Regions from separate parts of the Paenibacillus sp. FSL E2-0178 genome, predicted to be linked through region 2. Evidence: predicted binding sites of a transcription regulator. Region 2 holds the regulator's gene; each other region holds the start of a gene.
What was found. The regulator Rex, encoded in region 2, represses fermentation and respiration genes when NADH is low (regulators of the CRP and FNR family bind a similar motif). The targets are predictions, from matches to a motif close to TTGTGAAATATTTCACAA.
Positions count from the first base shown of each region.

Region 1 (5,007 bases), 3.0 Mb from region 2:
CCGCTGCTTCCGGTCAGCCTGCACGATGGTAATATAATAGCTGTATTTGTTGTCTGTGCTTACATTCCGCGCTGATTTCATTAACCGGACGTCGGCGAAATCATCACATATTTGTTTGATGGCCTCCGGCTCCGTAACCACAATATCCTTCTGTTCACCGGGAACAGAGGACAGACGGGTGATTTCAAGGGAGGCGATATCCTCCAGCCGGATGGTTCTGGCCACCACTTTTTTGAAGGAAGTGTAACGGTTTGCTGTATAGGTCATTAGAGAAACACCAGCTGCGGTCAGGATGGCGCCGGCAAGCATATATTTTTTGCTTTTGTCCATGGTTCAGTTCCTCCTAGTCATACGATTGTGTAAGTCCCAATTATAAAACTATAAACATCCGCACGCAAATTCACTTACTTTAACGGGGTGCTTCCGTATAACATTGGCTGCGGGTTGGCGAATGAAAGAAGAATTAAATATGGTGAACATAAATGAAATCCCTACTGGAGGGAAATGCCTTGCCCCCTTAAAGAAGCGTTATGACATTTTTTTGAGGAGGGTTTATGTACATCAACAATTTGACTCCAGCTGCCCATGAGCATAAAATAATAATAAATGATATATAAATATATCATTATATTCATAAAAATATCAATTAATCCACAGCAAAGGCAGGACTATGTTCATGAAACCCAGTGTTAAGGACAATAAACGGAAAGCTATTCTGGACGCAGCAACGGAGCTGCTGGCGTTGAAGCCGACGGCTACGCTGCAGGAGATCGCGGATCATGCACAAATCGGCATTGCGACGCTGCATCGCTATTTCTCTACAAGGGAGCTTCTGCTGGATGCGCTGGCGCTGAATGCCATCGGGCTGGTGGATGAAGCGCTCGAAGGAATCATGAATGATGACAGCGATATGCTCCGCTTCCTGACGGAGGTGTTCGAGGCGCTGATTCCTTTGGGCAGCAAGATGTCTTTTCTAAGCTTCGCGGCATCGGTTGACGAGAATCCTAATATTCTTGCCGAGGAAGCCCGAATCAAGCAACCGCTGCGGGAAGCTGTGGAAGGGTGGCAGACACGCGGTCTGCTGAATGCCGCGATGCCCGCCCACTGGATGATAACCGTCATGTATAATCTGCTGTTCGTTGCCTGGCAGGAGATCCAGAATGGCAATCTTGCGAAGAATGATGCTCCGCAATTGTTGGTATCCACCGTCATTCAAGGCTTCGGCGCCCCGGGACGAAGCGGCAGCTGAAGCAACATAAAGGAGGAAGCTTTATGTCAACGTTAGACGTAGAAGTTGTCGACCGCCTGGACGAAGTGCAGAAAGGCGAGGTTGCCAGACTGTTTTATCAGGCTTTTGCCTTGAAATTCAATGCCCTGTGGATATTTACCCGCAATGAGAAGCAAGTCGTGGAGGTGTTGTGCCGGAGTCTGCGTTATGACAACGGTCTGTATGCGGTACGCGAGGGAAGGGTGGTTGGATTCGTCGGTCTGGAAAAAGGAGACGGCTTCTTCGCAACGCTGGGTTACGGGGCTCTCAGACATTCGTTCGGCATAGCGGGCGGCGCGTGGCGTTATGCAGCCTACGGTATATATCGTATGTTTCACGGCGGCGTTCCGAAGGACTCCATTCATATTGATCCGCTCGTCGTCTCCAGTGAGGTAAGAGGGTTGGGGATCGGAACCCGGCTGCTGGAAGCGTCCTTTGCCTTAACACGGTCGGCGAACCGCAACAAGATGTTGCTGGAGGTTGTTGACACCAATCCGCAAGCCAAAAAGCTCTATGAGCGGCTCGGCTTCAAGACCTTCAAGGTGCAGAATACCGGGCTGTTCACGGCAAAAGCCGGCTTTGCCAAAGTGCTGCATATGGAGAAGCTGCTGGACTAGCGCGTGCCCCCTTCCCGATCCGCAAGAGGATCGGGAAGTTTTGTTTCTTTTCGGAAATGATGACAGCAACAACCCGGGAGGTTAGGAGCGGAGAGAGTTAAGACAATAGCAGTTGGATTTTCAACACTTGCTGATGAATGATGGGATCGTGTTGGAGCAGCAGTTGGACAAACAGCATATAAATGCTCACCATTCCTGCAAAGTGGCTAAATCAACAACAGTAGATGCTGTTTGCCCACTTACTTTAGTTACTTAATAATTTCTTTAATTACGTAAGCTTCCAAGGACAGCCCTTTTGCGGATATGATAATTGTGAAAATATGCACAAGGGGGCAAGCGTTACTATGAAAAAGAGATATGCAGCGACTCTTATACTCGTTCTTTCCGTTATGCTGGTTATCGCAGGCTGCGGTAACAACAATGCTAACGGCAGTGTCAATGAGAGCAAGGGTAAGAATAGCGCAACCACAGAGCCTGCAGCAACCACTGCACCTAAAGAGACAGCCGAAGCCGTATCGGGAGCATCCGAAGCGAGCTATACACCGTACGATCAGTTAAAAGATAAATATGATATCATCATTGTCGGCGCAGGCGGTGCCGGAATGTCGGCGGCGCTGGAAGCCAAGGCTAACGGCATGAACCCGGTTATTTTGGAGAAAATGCCGGTTGCCGGCGGTAACACCACCAAATCCTCCTCGGGTATGAACGCTTCGCAGACGAAGTTCCAGAAGGAGCAGGGCATCGAGGATACCAATGATCTGTTCTATGAAGAGACACTGGCAGGCGGCCATGATACGAACAACAAGGAGCTGCTCCGCTTTTTCGTGGACAATTCCGCAAGTGCCATTGACTGGCTGGATTCGATCGGAATCCGTTTGAACAATATTACGATTACCGGCGGAATGAAAGAGAAGCGCACCCACCGTCCGGAAGACGGCTCAGCAGTCGGACAATATCTGGTTGCAGGACTCGTAAGAAATGTACAAGAGCAAGGGATTCCCTTGTTCGTTAATGCGGATGTGAAGGAACTTACAGTGCAGGATGGCAAGGTGAACGGCGTCAAGGTGCTGTTCAACCAGGCCGATGAGAAAACAATTACCGGATCAGCAGTGATCGTAACAACCGGCGGCTTCGGCGCCAATATGGAGATGATTACCGAAGTCAGACCTGACCTCGAGGGTTATGTGACCACGAACCAGATCGGCAGCACCGGCGATGGCATCCGGATGATTGAACAGGCTGGCGGCACAACGGTAGATCTGGATCAGATTCAGGTACACCCGACTGTACAGCAGGAGAAATCCTACCTGATCGGTGAAGCGGTCCGGGGCGAAGGTGCAATTCTGGTGTCCAGCGAGGGCAAACGTTTCGGCAACGAAATGGATACCCGTGATAAAGTGACAGCTTCCATCAATACACTTCCGGAGAAATCAGCGTATCTGGTGTTTGATTCCGGCGTGAAATCCCGCGTCAAAGCGGTGGACCAGTACATCAAGATGGGTGTAGTCAAAACAGCGGATACCATCGAATTGTTGGCAGAACAAATGAACGTTCCGGCAGATCAGCTGAAGAAGACCGTAGATACCTGGAACAGCGCAGTGAAGAATAAGTCGGATGCGGAATTCGGCAGAACAACAGGCATGGATAATGATCTGTCCGGCGCACCGTATTATGCAATCCAAATCGGCCCGGGAATTCACTACACCATGGGCGGTGTGGTGATTAATACAAATACAGAGGTCTTGAACAAAGACGGCAAAGCGATCACAGGACTTTTTGCAGCAGGCGAAGTAGTCGGCGGATTACATGGCCAGAACCGTATCGGCGGTAACTCTGTAGCTGAGATTATTATCTTTGGACGGCAGGCAGGGATCAAATCTGCTGAATTTGTAAAAGCACAATAAGCTATTATTCCATATTGTCAGGTTTATTATAAAAAGGGATGCTCCGCAGCCATCAGGCTTGCGGAGCATCCCTTTCCTGCGAGTACTTACTGCTGCTCCTGCCGGATGCAGCAAGGCTCCTGCAGGCTCTGCCGCTTATGCCTGAATTGCCGGAGACGGCGCAGGCTTCGCTGTACGGGTCAGCGAGAACAGCTCCAGCTCGGGGCGCACCTTGCCGGCAAGGGTATCTGCGAGCAGTTCGGCCGCGATCATGCTGTAGACGGTTCCGTTGCCCCCGTAGCCTTCAATGAAATAGCAGTGCGGGTACTCCGGATGCGGCCCCATATAAGGCAAGCCGTCACGGGTAGAGCCGAAGACCGCTCCCCAGGAGTATTCGGCCTCTATTCCCCGAAGCTCCGGGAACAGGGCCACAAGCTCCTCCAGCAGCCGCTGGCACTGGGAGAGCACACGGATATCGCGGCGCTCGGGACTGGTGAGCTGTTCATCCTTGCCTCCGGCAATGATCCGTCCGTCCGGTGTGGTCCGGAAGTACAGATAAGGCCGTGCCGTTTCCCAGAGCAGACTTTGCTCATGCCATTTGGGGAAGTCCGTAAGAGGCCTCGTCATGATGGCATATGTATTGATCAGCTCCGCGCCCCGGTCCTTTTTCATATCCTGCGTTTCATACCCCATGGCAAACACAACATTTTTCGCAAAAATCCGGCCATTCGCTGTGTGGCAGACCACGCCGTCAGCACTATATTCGTAATTAAGGGCTTCGGTATGCTCATAGACCCGGACTCCGCCGGAGTGGGCTTTATCGATCAGGCTGTGTACGGTCCGGAACGGATTGGTCTCGGCATCGCCCCGGGAGAAGAGTGCGGCAGGTTTGGAGAAGGAATAATGCGAGCGTACTTTATCCTCATCCCAGAATTCTGAATCAAATCCATGCCGGATCAGGTTTTCATTTTCCAGCTTCAGGGCGGGTACATCTTCAGGGACGCTGGCATACAGCAGACTACTGCGTTCTATGATCTGCGGATCAATATCCAGCTTGCCCGGCAGGTCGAGAATCGCGCGGACGCCCTGCTGGCACAGCTTATAGAACAGCACGCCGTTCTCTTCCCCGAAGGTATTCATGCAGGCGGTCAGCGACTTGTCGTTCGCGATCTGCAGCAGTCCCGTGTTGGCGTGGGAGCTTCCGCTGCCCACTGCTCTTTTATCGATGAGAACGGTATCC
Region 1 covers NZ_CP151953.1:2,444,233-2,449,239, reverse strand. Annotated here, with positions in the region: gene MHI42_RS10905 (hypothetical protein) at 1-330, opposite strand, end outside; gene MHI42_RS10900 (TetR/AcrR family transcriptional regulator) at 677-1,249, shown strand; gene MHI42_RS10895 (GNAT family N-acetyltransferase) at 1,273-1,884, shown strand; gene MHI42_RS10890 (flavocytochrome c) at 2,229-3,788, shown strand; gene MHI42_RS10885 (FAD-dependent oxidoreductase) at 3,924-5,007, opposite strand, start outside.
Region 1: a site for Rex is predicted at 2,195-2,212, ahead of MHI42_RS10890 (flavocytochrome c). Genes of this name have one in related genera too.

Region 2 (5,007 bases):
ACGCCTGATCATATCCGCCGCCGCTTACCCCTCCGCTATATTCATCCAGGCATTGCTTAAGCAATCCGTGATATTTAGCCGGCAAATGCTGCAGCCCCCATATCCCGCCTTCCTTTTTGGAGGATATATATCCTTCCTGCAAATAATACAGCACCCGGCACAGATTCAGTGTGTAGTAGACTGGCAGATTTATAATGTTCTGCGGTGCATCTCCAATATCACCAAGAATGGAATCCAGGTAATACTGCCGGTCTACCGGCAGAAACGCTTCCCGTATAGGCTCACCATACAGGATAATCCCCCGCTGATACACGACCGCGAAATGTGCCGCCAGATCGGCATCCTCAAACCCGCCGCACAGATAATGCTCATCATTTCTATACCGGTCCAGATGAAAGTCCGAGAAATGAAACTCAAAAGGCGTCGGATGTACAAAATTTTTCAAATATTTCTTCAGTACTATAGTTAGCTCAACCCCGCGCCGGTTCGGCAGACTGTCGTGATAAGCAACCACTTTTCCGGCCAATTTCCTGCTGACCTCTACAGGCAGCTTGTCATGTACGACAATCAGCAGATCAATATCACTTCGATCCTGATGAAAGCAGCCCATAGCCAGCGAACCATGCAAATAGATCCCTGACAGATTGGTTCCAAGCTCACCCTTGAACAGTTCCACCGCTTGATCTAAATAAGCAAGAACTTCCATTTTATTCATCCCCCTGTATACAAAATCACGAACGATTCTGCTGCTGATTGTGTGTATTTAAGTATTGCAAATCATATGTATTTCCGTATATACGGAATGATACTGTCAGATCATCAGCCGGCTCTACAGCCGTCAGCTTTACAGTTATAATTAAGCCATAGTTAACCCGGAGCCACAAGCGCAAGAATAATTCTAGCTGTTCTCCACCTGAAACTAACTGTACATTACAACAAAAAAGCAGGAGAACAGTGACTCTGTTTCCCCCGCTTAAATTGTAATATACTGCCTGCTGCCGCTTACCGGTTGGGCAGGCTATACCCTTCACCGATGGCACTGCCGTCTGTGAAGCGATAGAAGTTGTAATAGAACCTGCCGTCCTTTTTGTAGAACAGCTGCCAGGCATATTCTCCGTTGTACACTCCCGGCAGCAGCCGCTTAATCGTAATACCCGGAAGCTGGGCAGCTATAATATCACGGATCTGCGCCTCTGAGGTCCCCTTGCTGAGCTCCTCTGCGTATAAATCGTTGTCGCCTCCGGCTGGCTGGCCGTCCTTGGTAAAGCGGACCCAAACCATCAGCTCGGTTCCTGCATCATTTTTTCCGGTAAGCACCCAGTAAATCGCATTTTCATCCCAGACGGATTTCTGTGCTTTGGATACCTCAGTTAAGCCGGCGCGCGCTCTGGCAATCTCTTTGGCTTCACTCCGCTCGTTCCACTGATCCTTCATAATGTAGGCATAAAACTGGCTTAGTCCGAACAGAAGGAGCAGAACCAGGGAAATCCCCAGCGGAAGCCATTTTCTCCTCTTCTTCAACATGCAGCTTCCTTTCCATATAACCTGTATTACCGTTTAAGCAGCCCCTCGAACGTTTCCTGCGCTTTGCGGCGGATGGCTTCTTCATCTAGTGTCAGACATTGTCTGTGCTTCACAACCAGTTTGCCGTTCACCCAGACATGCTCCACATCCTTGGCACTGGCTGAATATACCGCATGGGACAAAAGATCGGTATGCGGCAGCAAATGCGGCTGATCAATATCAATCGCAATGAAGTCGGCCTTCATCCCTGCTGCAAGCCGGCCTACCTGGTTCAGAAAAATCGACTGTGCACCATATTCGGTCGCCATCAGCAGTGCCTCTGGAGCCGGTACTGCTGTAGGATCACCGCTTACGCCTTTGTGGATCAGCGCGGCCAGCCGCATCTCTTCGAACATATCCAGGTTGTTGTTGCTTGCCGCTCCGTCCGTACCCAGGGAGACCTTAACGCCTGCTCTGAGCAGCTCAGGAACACGGGCTACTCCGCTGGCCAGCTTCAGATTGCTGCCGGGATTGTGGGATACGCCGACATTGTGGCGGGCCAGAATCTCAATCTCTTCATCATTCAGATGAACACCGTGGGCGATCAGAGACGGCCGGGAAAACATTCCCAGCTTCTCCAGATGAGCGACCGGGCGCAGGCCGTAATCGGCCACATTCTGCTCCACCTCATGACGTGTTTCGGACATATGCGTGTGCATCGGCAGATCAAGATCATGAGCCGCCTGGACAAACTTCATGAAGAACTCCGGAGGACAGGTGTAAGGCGCATGCGGCGAGAGCATTGCAGTAATTCTGCCGTCAGCCTTGCCATGCCAGTTCCGGGCAAAAGCAATGGCTTCCGCCAGCTTATGATTCTGCACCTCTTCCGGACACAGGCCAATAACACCGCGCATAAGTACTGCACGGATGCCTGACTGCTCGGTAACCTCAGCAACCCGGTCCATATGATCATACATGTCGAGGAAGGTCGTAGTTCCGCCCTTCAGCATCTCAAGAACGGATAGCGAAGTGCCCCAGTACACATCCTCACCAGTGAATTTCTCTTCCATCGGCCACATTTTTTCCTGGAGCCAAGCCTGCAGTACCATATCATCACCGTACCCGCGCAGCAGGGACATTGCCGCATGGCCGTGGGTGTTGACGAGACCCGGCATGAACAGCAGCCGGCTGCCGTCAATAACCTCGGCATCCTCTTCAATTACAGGCTTCGCTTCACCTATGTAAGTAATCAGATCATTTTCGATGGTCATATAACCGCTCAGCACCGGCTTATCGCTGCCAGGCACCAGAAAACGTCCATCTTTAATAATGGTTTTATTGCTGCTCATCTTCAGCTTCGTCCTTTCCGTCATGCAAATAATAAGCCAGACTCTGCAAATCCGTAGTGAAATCGGCGGCATGAATCCGGATATTGGATGGAGTCTTAAGAATGACAGGGGCAAAATTCAGGATCGCCTCAATGCCGGAATCCACCAGAATGTCAGCAACGTTCTGTGCTTCACTGTCCGGAACGGTAATAATCCCGATGCGGATGCCCTGTGCACGAATGGTATCCCCCAGCTCACTCATCGGCTGAACAGTCAACGAGTTGATCTGCTGGCCTACCTTGGGCTCATAAGCATCAAATATAGCTGTAATCTTCATCGTATCCTTCAAGTAGGCATTGTAATTCGATAAGGCGTGGCCGAGATTACCTGCACCTACCAGAGCTACATTAATCTGCTGGTCCAGCTTGAGAATATGCCGGATCTTCTCAATCAGATAAGAGACATCATAACCAATGCCTTTTCTGCCGAAATCACCAAAATAAGCCAGGTCCTTACGGATCTGGGCGGGGTTGAGATCAAGCTTCTGTCCCAGCTCCTGAGAAGAAACTGTTGAGATTTCACGTTTTTGGAGATCGTTCAGGAAACGCAGGTACACTGGGAGTCTGCGAACGACGGCCTCCGATATTTTATCCGATTTCATGTTTTCTCCTCCTAAAAGTTTTGATAGCATATGCTGCTTGATTCAACTTCGCAAAACTCGCTTCGTAAGCATTCACTTAGGTTTGATAGCATATACTTCTTGATTCAACTTCGCAAAACTCGCTTCGTAAGCATTCACTTAGGTTTGATAGCATATGCTGCTTGATAAGCCGGTTATAGGAACCGTGCTCCGGGACTGCCCGTTTGGGCAGCACCCCTTGAGCGCGGGACTTCAGAACAATAATTACTTATACATAATATCAACCGGAGACGGATTATTAAACCCCGCCATCTTCAAGCCATTCTGCAATCCGCGGAACGATCTGATCCGTCAGCATATGCTCCATCTTGGGACCGGGCAGCGAATACAGGAAATACTTCCCATAATAAGATTCGATTACCCTGGTATCATATACAATAACGATTCCGCGGTCCTGCGCGGTGCGGACCAGCCGCCCGAAGCCTTGCTTGAAGCGGATTACGGCCTGCGGGACGGACAGCTTCATGAACGGATTCTTCTTCTGTGCCTGGAGCAGCTCCGACTTTGCCTCAGCCAGCGGATGATTGGGCGGCTGGAACGGCAGTCTGACAATGGCCAGACAGGTCAAAGCTTCGCCGGGAATGTCTACACCTTCCCAGAAGCTGCTCGTACCCAGCAAGACTGACGCCGAACTGTCCTGGAACCGCCGGATCAGCTTGCTCCGGCTGCCGCCTTCTACACCTTGTCCAAGCACCGCGATATCCTGCGAAGCCAGGGCCTCCTTCAGCGGATCATAGACCTGGCGCAGCATCTTGTAGGAGGTGAAGAGCACCAGCATCCGCCCGCGGGTAGCCACGGCAGTTTCTGCCAGTGAATGGACGAGTGTATCCACAAAGCGGGCATCCCCAATGCTTCCCTTGACACTCGGGAAGTCACGTGGAATGACAAGCAGTGCCTGCTCACGGTATTTGAACGGCGACGGAAGCAGGGCTGTCATCAGACGGCCCTGCTCTGCAGCCTCACCAAGACCGAGATTATCTATCATGAACTGGAATGACTTATCCACAGACAAGGTGGCCGAGGTCAGGATGATACTCTTCTTCTTGTCGAAGAACAGCTCTCTGAGTTGGGTGCTCACATCCACCGGAACGGCATACATCTGCAGCGATTTGCCGCGGTAATTGCCGCTCCCCTCCAGCCAGTACACGATATTCTCGTCATTCAGCCCCATAAAGAAACGGATCTGCTCCCGGATGGAGGCCAAGTCCTTGAACAACCCGCCGATATCCGTCACAAGACTGTCCGAAGAGGACTGGCTGTCCGTATCACGCATCTCACTAAGCATTTTATCACCCTTGCGGATGATATCGCTCAAGCTGAGGTTAAGTGTATTCTCCAGAGCGGCCAGCTCCTCCCACTCTTTGGGCTTCTTGCCCGGCTGCAGGCGTGCGACCAGCTGGCCGGCTTCACCGGCTCCGGCATCGCTGCGTTCAGGCAGCAGGCCGAAGAGCTTGTCGCTAAGTGTATCCCATGACT
Region 2 covers NZ_CP151953.1:7,762,139-7,767,145, reverse strand. Annotated here, with positions in the region: gene MHI42_RS33460 (aminoglycoside adenylyltransferase domain-containing protein) at 1-706, opposite strand, end outside; gene MHI42_RS33455 (DUF5590 domain-containing protein) at 1,003-1,524, opposite strand; gene MHI42_RS33450 (amidohydrolase) at 1,551-2,852, opposite strand; gene MHI42_RS33445 (redox-sensing transcriptional repressor Rex) at 2,839-3,492, opposite strand; gene dinG (ATP-dependent DNA helicase DinG) at 3,770-5,007, opposite strand, start outside.

Region 3 (5,007 bases), 330 kb from region 2:
CGCAGCAGCCTGTGCCCATGACCTCGCCATAAATCTCATCGGTCATTTCTGTTCCCTGCTTCACCAGCTTCTGCAGGCTCGCTGATTCGGTTACATCACCGAACAGAACCGCACCGACAATAATGTTGTTTTTGAGCAAAATCTTCTTATAGGTTCTCTTCCACTCATCCTTGGCGGATATGACGGTATGCTCTGCTGTTTCGGTGAACTCTCCGGCCGAGAAAACATCAACACCGGAAATCTTGAGCTTCGTCGCGACAACCGAACCTTCGTATCCCGGAGTCTGCACACCAGACAAATGCTTGGCCAGTACCATCCCCTGCTCGAAAAGCGGCGCTACCAGACCATAGCAGGTCCCCCGGTGCTCCGTACATTCACCGACAGAATACACGTTAGCCATGGAGGTCTGCAGATAGTCATTGACGACAATCCCGCGGTTAACCTCGATGCCGCTATCCTTGGCAAGCTGAACATTAGGTTTAATTCCGACTGCCATGACCACAAATTCTGCGGGCAACTCACTGCCGTCACTGAAGCGCAGTCCGGTAACCCGCTCTTCTCCAGTCAATTCGACCGTCTGCTTGCCCATGGCGAATTTCACACCTTGACGCGCAAGCTCCGCCTGCAGCATGGAAGATGCCGTACGGTCCAGCTGCCGTTCCATCAGATCCTCAAGCAGATGCACAACGGTAACGTCCATCCCCAGATTCACAAGGCCTTTGGCTGCTTCAAGACCAAGCAGACCTCCGCCGATAACAGCTGCCGTGCGGTACTGCTTCGCTGCGGCCAGCATGGCATCGCAATCTGCGATATCACGGAAGCCGACTACCCCGTCCTTTGTACTGCCCGGAACAGGTAATATAAACGAATTAGAACCCGTAGCAATGATAACCTTGTCGTAATGAACCGCCTGTCCGTTATCTGTAATCACCTGCCGGGTTTGTTCATCAATCCGGACGACAGTCGTTCCAGTATGCAGGGTAATATTGTTATCCTCATACCACTGACGGTCATTCAGGATAATATCTTCAATGGATTTACTGCCTTCGAGAACATAGGACAGCATAATCCGGTTGTAATTGGGATGCGGCTCACTGCCGAAGATCGTGATATCATAAGCGCCGCCCAGCTTTAAAATCTGTTCAATAGTGCCTACACCCGCCATGCCATTGCCAATCAGCACTAACTTTTCTCTGTTCGCTGTCACTGGTAGGACCCTCCTTCAAAACTCAGATTCCTTCACAAACTTGCTTTATAGTGAAATTATACTGCCCAAAATTCCCCGGCATTTGTGATTCCAGTCACATTAAATGTGAAACATTTCACATAAAGTATTAGACACAAAAAAAAGGACATCCGCGCACTCGGCACAGAAATCCTTGTATCCGCTAAACGGATTCCGTTATCGTAATTACTTCAGAACCAGTGATATCTCCAGCTTGTCCTGCGGTCTGAGCTTCATATCCACTCCGTTGCCCAGCAGCGCTTTATCATTAACCTTCAGTTTCCACTCCTCACTGCTGAGTGGGGTGTAATCCATTACGGTGAGAACTGTCTTGTTATTTTCTGCCAGCTTAATCATCCCGCTGTTCTTCATTAGTCCCTTCACTGACAAATCTTCCGTAAAGGACAGCACATGCGAATGCGTCAGCTCAGGCTGTTCGCTCCCGCCGTTCACCGTAAGGATAACCGGTTGAAATAACGCTCCGGCTGCGGACGGCTTCGCCGAGAAGACAATAGCCGCTCCAGCCTCGATTGTACTGTTCCAGTCCGTAAGTTTCTTGCTGTTCACTTGTACTTCCCACATCATATCCTGACTAAGCGCAACCCTGTTGACCTCAAGAATACTATAGCCGTCTGCAGCAAAAGTAACGATCCCGCTCTTTCTCAGCAGTTCTATGATGGAATTACCTTCTATATAAGCTTCGTTAAGCAGTCTGCCGGAGGTTCCGGCCATTTCACGTTCACCCACCAGAATTGAAAAAGATAGTCCTGTGCTTCCGCTTCCGGCGCTGCCGCCGGTGTTCCCCGGTCCCAGAACCGAGCTGCAGCCGCTGGCTGTGATTATAAAAACAAGGCACAGCAGTAAGCGCCCCATCCATTTCGTGGACATTCCACGGCACCGCCTTCTTATGTAATATCCCTGACTCTTTAAGGATACCGCATAGAAGAAATGTTCTCAAATTATTTCTGTTCTGAACCTTATGTTCTATATAACAAAAAAGTCCCCGGAGGGACTTTCCGTAGTACTACATTTTATTGATAACGCAGGAACAGGTTATTGTTCTCCAGATGCACATGCTCGAAGGTCATACCTTCCAGCTCCTCAAGGCGTGCATAGGTCAGGCGGTAAGTCGTGCAGGCATGCGCAGGCGGTGTGTAATCATTGGTTACCCGGCGGAGCTCGCGGAGGATCTCACCGGCACCATCGTGCTCAGCCTCCAGATTATGCAGCAGGCCGCGTAGCTCCGATAGGCCTTCTTCAGTCGGGTTCTGTGTGTAGGCCAGCATTTTAGGGAATTCGCTCTCTTCTTCCTTCGACGTATGCTGAAGCAGATCTTCGCGCAAAAGATTAAACAGGCGGTGCATCTCACCCAGATGCGGAGAATCCTCGCCATGCACACGGAAGACTTTGGTTACATTCTGGCTGATTAGCGGAAGCTCTTCACGCAGGTAACGGTGATGCTTGTTCACGATATAATTCACCAGCTCTTCAGAGGAGGCCTCGTTCCAGGCTGTATCCTCTTCCAGCACCGGATGCTCTTCCTGCAGCTTGTTCAGATCCTGAATCATCGCTTCCGGATCAAGCCCTTTCTCGGCAGCAGCTTCAGCCAGCGGCTTCGCGCCTCCACAGCAGAAATCAATGCGCTTAGCCTTGAAATAATCCGCAGACTTAGGGAACTGCAGGACGATGTCTCTGACCATTGCTTCAGAGGCGAAACCTGATTGAATTGTTATATCGTTTAATTGATTGGACGCCATTGTGGCCCCTCCTCATGTTATGGGTATAGGTTTTTAGTTGCTGATCACCTTTACACCTTAACACCGGCAGGAAGGCGGACTAGTGATTGTACGCACTGGATATATAAAATTTTATTGAACAGTCGCCTGCATATACGTCCGTTTGCCTTGCGCATCCTTCAAATAGGGTCCAAGGCCGGCAAACCGTGAATGATCCACATACACTCCAGTCATCCACCTGCCTTCGGTCAGACCTCCATTCCACTGCAGCACCAGATCCGGGGCTGAGATCCATTCCTGATAGACTCTGATATTCTTATCCTTATATTCTTTGGCTTGTTTATTCATTTCCATTAACGGGGTCTGTGTCATATAGGTAGGCACGAAATATACAGATATAAGCTCCACATCATCTTCGCTGAGAAAAGCTTCTTCACCTAAGTAAGGCTGGAGCAGCAGCGTATTCTCATACATCGACCAGATTACCGCCTGCAGCACCATACTCTGACTAATGCCGTTATGAAAGGTGAAGCGGCGCGGCGGGCCGGAGGTATCGCTATCCGTAGCAGTCACAGGCTCCAGACAATGCCGTTCACAACCGATGCATTTCCAGCCGGAGGGGCTTTGAATCCACTTCTGAAACACACTGCCGCTATCATTGTCCCCTTTGTATAGAGAGGATATGATCTCATAAGGCACGCCAATCCAGGCATCCCATAATGAAGCGGGAAGATGGCTATGAAGCATAAACAACACCTTGTCATAAATCAGCTGCACTCTAATTGAAGCAGTCTCCAGTTCAGCGACATCCTTTTTTCCATAGGCTATTTCGCGGGAAAACAAGGTGATGGTCATGATCCTCGCCTCCTAAAAGTTTTGTGAGCTTAAACATCCCTGAATCAGCATCGTTCAAAACTTGCATCGAAAGCATACGCTTGGTTTTGTGAGCCTAAACATCCCTGAATCAGCATCGTCCAAAACTTGCCTCGAAAGCCTCGTCTTAGTTTGCTTGCCTTAACATTGGCTTATTCAGATCCTCCTTAGGCTTTTCCCAGTTTTGTCAGCGCTTCCACACATCCGTAACTTTAGTTTGTTCTATTATATTACACAGGTTTGGACACAGTGCAAGTTTTATTTAGCAGAACCGAAGCAAAAACCCCTTAAACCGGAGACCGGTAAGGGGCTGTCATTAGGAATATGAAACGTAACTACTCAACCCAGCTCTCGGCCCAGAACTGAATTTGCTGCATAACCGGCTCAAGCGCCCGGCCTTTGACCGTTAATTCATACTCAATGCGCACCGGTGTTTCCGGATATACATGACGTACCAGAATGCCTTCACATTCCAGATCCTTCATACGCTCGGACAGCATCTTATCGCTCATTGTCGGAATCAGTCCGGAAATATCCTTGAACCGCTTAGGGCCGCTCATCAATGTCTGAATAATAAGTCCATTCCAACGTTTGCCTAAAAAAGAAAAGGCCGTCTCGAATCTCGGGCACATCGTCAGTTGATGTTCTTCCATTGTTTTTCACCTCTCACTTGTGAAGCTTACTATTAGTTAGTATATATAATTTTACCACATTTATTCTGTAATGAACATCGTTTACCAAAAAAAAGTTCATTAACCATAACTATTATATCTTCGTTGTCAATCCCTTGTGTCTGCTTTCTGCTCCCGCTGATGAATCGCCTCAGTTACCACGTAAGCGAGGTCATCATTGCTATATAGCGATAGTACACCAAGTACGGTGTCATCGGAGATAAAACCGGCCTCTTCCTCGGATACAGTCAGTGCCAGCGCATTGCTGAGCGCCTGATTGCCCTCCTGCTGCGGATATGCCTGTAAATACAGTGCGTGCGGGTCCAGCTTGTTATTCACGCACCACTGGGCAAAGACCAGAATCATCATTTCCTCATCCCGTTTGTAGCTTTCGATAATTCTCTCTTCCATTGACTTGCCGTAATCCTGATCCTCCATGTTGTTCTCCTCTCTGCTGCTAATCTGAAATTTCAACGGCTGAGCTTCGCTGCCAGCTCATGAC
Region 3 covers NZ_CP151953.1:7,430,295-7,435,301, reverse strand. Annotated here, with positions in the region: gene nirB (nitrite reductase large subunit NirB) at 1-1,207, opposite strand, end outside; gene MHI42_RS31865 (hypothetical protein) at 1,412-2,113, opposite strand; gene ric (iron-sulfur cluster repair di-iron protein) at 2,257-2,982, opposite strand; gene MHI42_RS31855 (hypothetical protein) at 3,094-3,816, opposite strand; gene MHI42_RS31850 (helix-turn-helix domain-containing protein) at 4,170-4,487, opposite strand; gene MHI42_RS31845 (hypothetical protein) at 4,614-4,943, opposite strand; gene MHI42_RS31840 (Gfo/Idh/MocA family oxidoreductase) at 4,976-5,007, opposite strand, start outside.
Region 3: a site for Rex is predicted at 1,311-1,328, ahead of nirB (nitrite reductase large subunit NirB). Genes of this name have one in related genera too.

Region 4 (5,007 bases), 170 kb from region 2:
AGATTCAGCGGCTTTAGGGAGTCGGAAAGTGCTGACAGGTTCATAGTTGTGTCCTTTCGTTATGTCATCCGGGCAGTCTTATATCATGCTGCCCATACTGCTGGGTTCCTTGCTTTATGGATTTGCAGTAATCTTTGGATAGATTGGCTTAATTATCTCAAGCTGTAGTGAAGAAGTCCAATTCAACCGTCCGGCTGGGAAGCTACCTTAGAATGACAGCTTAATTAGGAAGTGTAATGGAATCAGAGACCACTCCGAAGGTAGAGGCTTTGATATAAGCCTGATTCTGCAGAGCTTCCAGCTGTTTAGCGGTGCCGGTTACGACTACACCAATAATTGTGATATCATCCGGTTCCAGAATATTATTATCCCCGGCCAGGCTCTGATGAACCTGATCTGCTTCCCAGGTGAAGTTCTTGCCGTGCTTCCGCAGCTGTTCGACACTATTAATGAAGGAGTTTACACCGCCGTAGGGGGCAAACTGCTCTCCATGAAATCCGTAGATGATCATCGAATCAGCTGCGATGGTCTGGCGCGTTTCCTTCAGGTATTTTTTATAAGAGGGAGTATATGCATCCGTCCATAACCAGACAGGCTGCATCCCGGCAGGCAGAAGCTTCTGCGTCTTATCCAGCGTATAGGCCTGGTCAAAAGACAACGCCATCTCCACAAGTGTATCGTCTCCCAGCTGCTTCAGCTGGCTGATGCTGTCCTCATAGGAATCATAATCAATCTCCGGATGATAAAAGATCATTTCCCGGTCCCCGGTGGCAGAGTTGTAACGGTGTGTGGACGCTGCGCTCAGCTGTTCCGGGAGAGAAATCGCTCCGAATGCGCCATACCTGCCGGTCGAGTGGCCCAGCAGATTATAGGATTCCTCGATGGGCTGCCAGATATAAGGTTTATTTCCCAGCCATTTGTAAGTCTGATTGTAGGTTTCGCCTCCAAAGCTGTCTAATTTCACCGACTGGTTGCTGATGTGCACATTGGGTGCACTGATTTCATTTTTCCAGAGAATCTCAGATTGTACCTTGTCTCCCTGGTTCAGTCTCAAGTGGTAGAGGCCATACCAGATAACGGCGAGAATAACCGGGGTTACGATAACAATGATGCCAATGGTCTTCAGGGTGGAGCGGAGTCTGGCTTTTTTGATCATCTGCTGAGTCCCTTTCCCTCCGAATATAAACGGGTCCTGCTCATGATTCTGTTCCATTTAATAATCCTCCCCATAATGTTTGATGAATTGGTTTTTGGCGCGTGTAACATGAGTCTTGAGCGTGTTCTCATTCATACCGTACAGGGACGAGAGCTCCTTATAAGTAAGGTTCAGCTCATATTTGAGAATCAGCAGCTCCTGATGCTGCTCAGAGAGCATAGACAGCGTGTCGCGGATATTCTGTGCGGTTTCCCGCCTCAGCAGCTGGATCTCCGGCAGATGGGTTAAAGAAAGAAGCTGGATATCGTCAACATCGACCGCCGGATGGCGTTTGTCTTTTCGCTTGAGATCATAGAACTGATTGGTGGCGACACGGAACATCCAGCCCATGACTTGTTTCGGGCCGATACCATCCTGATAGATTAAGTATTTATAACAGGTGTCCTGAACGATATCTTCAGCATCCTCGCGGGCGAGTCCGCGTTTCCTCAAATACCGGTATAGCAAAGTTCCGGCTTGCTGCAGAAAGTGATGAATGGTTTCTTTGGCCATGTCCTGCCCCCTTCCCCTATACAACGCTAAGCTCCGTGAAAAGTTTACAGCAGCCGTTACATTCAGTATTCCTTAATTATAAATGTTCACTACCGGCAACAGCTTCAGCAGTTCAGTTAATATAATATCAGTATGTAAAATATTAGCGGCAACGGAGGAAATCTATGTATCAGGATAATGAATTGCAGATTCGGCCGATAGCTGAAGGGGATCTATTCAGACTGTGGGAGCTCTCACACAAAGAGGAAGCACCGGAGTGGAAGAAATGGGATGCACCTTACTACGAACACAAGCGGATTCCGTGGGAAGAGTATTATGGGAACAGAGCGGAGATTGTTGGATGCGGAAATAATTGGGTAATAGAAGTAGAGGGCGGGGTTATAGGCGATGTCAGTTACTATTGGGAACATGAGCCATCCCTTTGGCTGGAAATGGGTATTATCATCTATGATCCGGCATATTGGAGCAGTGGTTACGGGACAAAAGCTCTCAGACTGTGGATCGGTCATCTGTTCAATGCGTATCCGCTGGTCCGTGTAGGCTATACCACATGGTCCGGGAATGAGCGGATGATCAGGACCGGGGTGAAATTAGGCATGACGATGGAAGCGAGACTCCGGAAATGCCGTTACTACGATGGGCAGTTCTACGATTCTATTCGAATGGGGCTGCTTAGAGAGGAGTGGGAAGCTTTAGAATTGAAAGGATCAGCCGCTGGAGGTTCACGAACAAATTTAGACAAATAAGCATGAAATGCCTGCATTTTGCACGATGTGAAATAATCATAATGCTTGTTTGTGAAAAAAGACACAATATTGTGAAAACTATCACGTTGTTATCATAAAATTTTAATATATAATAAAGTTAATTAAAAGAAACAGGGGGAATTAAAAATGAAATTATTCAAAGTTCTAGTAGTAGCAGGGGTATCAGCAGCATTGTTGTCGGGTTGTGGATCGAATAATAATAACGCAGCTAATAATGCAGGTACAGCAGCAACAACAGCTCCAGCCACAGAGCAGACTGATGCAGTAACAACAGCTTCCATCGTTAACCAGGCAGATGCCTTCACTGCTGCTGTAAGCGAAAGCGGCAACTGGATTGTAGCCATCCTGAACGACCTGACCGTTGACAAAGATGTTGTTGTAGCCGGTGAATTCCATGATAAAGGCGATGCATCTGCAGCGATCTACCGTAAACTTGCCCTGTATGCACAGGATGCTGACCACAAGGTTACAGCTACCTACACACTGACAGCACCTAAAGTAACTGTACAGAGCGAGAACTTCCGCGTTCAAGGCGGTACAATCAAAGGCGACGTATATGTAGAAGCTAACGGATTCAACCTGTATAAGGATGCTACTATCGACGGTAACCTGTACTATGCAAGTGAAGATGTGAAGGCTACTGCTGTGATCGAAGGCAAAGTAACCGGAGCAAATGAAGTTAAATAATTCGAACCTAATATAGCAGTTACAATATTAGAATGGATTGCAAACAGCCTGTAGACAGGCCCTTTGGGGCTTGCTCTACGGGCTTTTTTGTATTCTGCGCTGAAATATTCTATAGTATTATGGAAGGTATTGTAAGCGCAAACACATGAGACAGGGGATGCAATTATTCATGAAGAATAGCCGGAGATTGGGAATGGCTGCCGGAGTGATTCTAGCTTCCGTAGCCGTACTCTATTTACTTTTGTATATGTATGAAAGACCAGGCGGGTGGTCTGACCAGCGGATGTCCCGCTCACTCGGAATGGACCAGACCCTCCAGATTCCACTTGGTAAAAGTCCGGAAGAAGCTGTCCGGCTGTTCCGCGGCTCTGACCCGATGACTGTAATTCATCAGGAGCCTGCAGCCAGAGGGGAGCTGGTATTTCTTACCCGGGCGGGGCAGCAAGGCAGCAGTAATCTTCAAGTAGAGTATGTCCGCAAAACCTGGCTCGGATGGAAGTGGGTATGGGGAGGCGGCTACGGAATGGGCGGAGGTCCGGAGAGCTCTGCGATAAATTATATGTGTTTTCCTGAACTGGAGCATATTTCGACTCCATTTCCCATGGTGATCGGAGATGTTCTGAACCCGTCCATTCAGCATATTACTGTCGAGCAGAAGGAGGCAGGAACGGATACATCCGAAGCGAAGCTGATTAAAGTCGGATCAGACCGGACGATTTGGTTCGCTTTTCAGCCGGTTACGGCGGGTGTCCCGTTTGAGATTGAAGGGTTTGATGAGGACGGGGAAGTGGCCGCTTCCAAAATCATAACAGACGCCAGAGACAGCGGGGCGATTCCGCTTGGTGCTTCAAAATAAGAGTGCAGGGGCTTCGCACAACCTTCAATGATGGAAGTGTTGTGCGAAATACAACAATTCCCTTGTAATATCAGCCCTAATCGCAAATTGTTGTACACAATGCAGCATTCCTCCGTGAACAAGCCGTTAATTTACAACATTTCTATTTGAGTCTGAAAAGAGACGAAGACTCCGGCAGCTGTGGTGACACGGACTTTCGGGGTCTTCGTCTGTAATTGTGATTTGTTTTCCCGGGAGAACTGATGTTATGCCGGTAATACTGAAGTAAGGGATTTCGCATAGGATGCGGATTCCAATTCTTCAGCCGGTGATGTTCTAAACTGTAAATGATACAGCTCCGCATAGAGCCCATCCTGTTCAATGAGCGCATCATGTGTGCCTTCTTCAACAATTCTCCCATGATCCAGAACAATGATCCGCGAAGCCTCCCTTACCGTTGAGAGCCTGTGGGCAATCACGAGGGTGGTCCGGTCTTTCATCAATAGGTCAAGCGATTGCTGAACCAGCCGTTCGGACTCGTTGTCGAGTGCTGAAGTAGCTTCATCCAGCAGCAGGAGCGGGGCATTACGCAGAAAAGCTCTGGCGATGGCGAGGCGCTGCCGTTGACCGCCTGATAAAGTAGAGCCGTGTTCACCAATCAGCGTGTCGTATCCTTCAGGCATCCGCATAATAAATTCATCTGCACCTGCCAGGCGGGCAGCTTCCCGGATTTCTTCATCGCTGGCATGTTCATCGCTGAACGCGAGATTATCCCGGATGCTGCCGGAGAACAGGTAAGGATTCTGCGGCACATAGGAGATCCTCCGGCGCGCCGCCTCCAGGTGATCATGCACACTATAACCGCACACGGTAATACTGCCGGCCTCCGGTTCATAGAGTCCGCAGCACAACCGTACAAGTGTCGTCTTGCCCGAGCCGCTGGGGCCCACAACGGCAACCGTCTCGCCATACTTCAGCTCAAGGTGGATCCCGCTCAGACAGGTTCCCTC
Region 4 covers NZ_CP151953.1:7,928,552-7,933,558, forward strand. Annotated here, with positions in the region: gene MHI42_RS34150 (serine hydrolase) at 1-44, opposite strand, end outside; gene MHI42_RS34155 (anti sigma factor C-terminal domain-containing protein) at 221-1,213, opposite strand; gene MHI42_RS34160 (sigma-70 family RNA polymerase sigma factor) at 1,214-1,708, opposite strand; gene MHI42_RS34165 (GNAT family protein) at 1,873-2,454, shown strand; gene MHI42_RS34170 (polymer-forming cytoskeletal protein) at 2,602-3,162, shown strand; gene MHI42_RS34175 (hypothetical protein) at 3,332-4,018, shown strand; gene MHI42_RS34180 (ABC transporter ATP-binding protein) at 4,264-5,007, opposite strand, start outside.
Region 4: a site for Rex is predicted at 2,504-2,521, ahead of MHI42_RS34170 (polymer-forming cytoskeletal protein). Genes of this name have one in related genera too.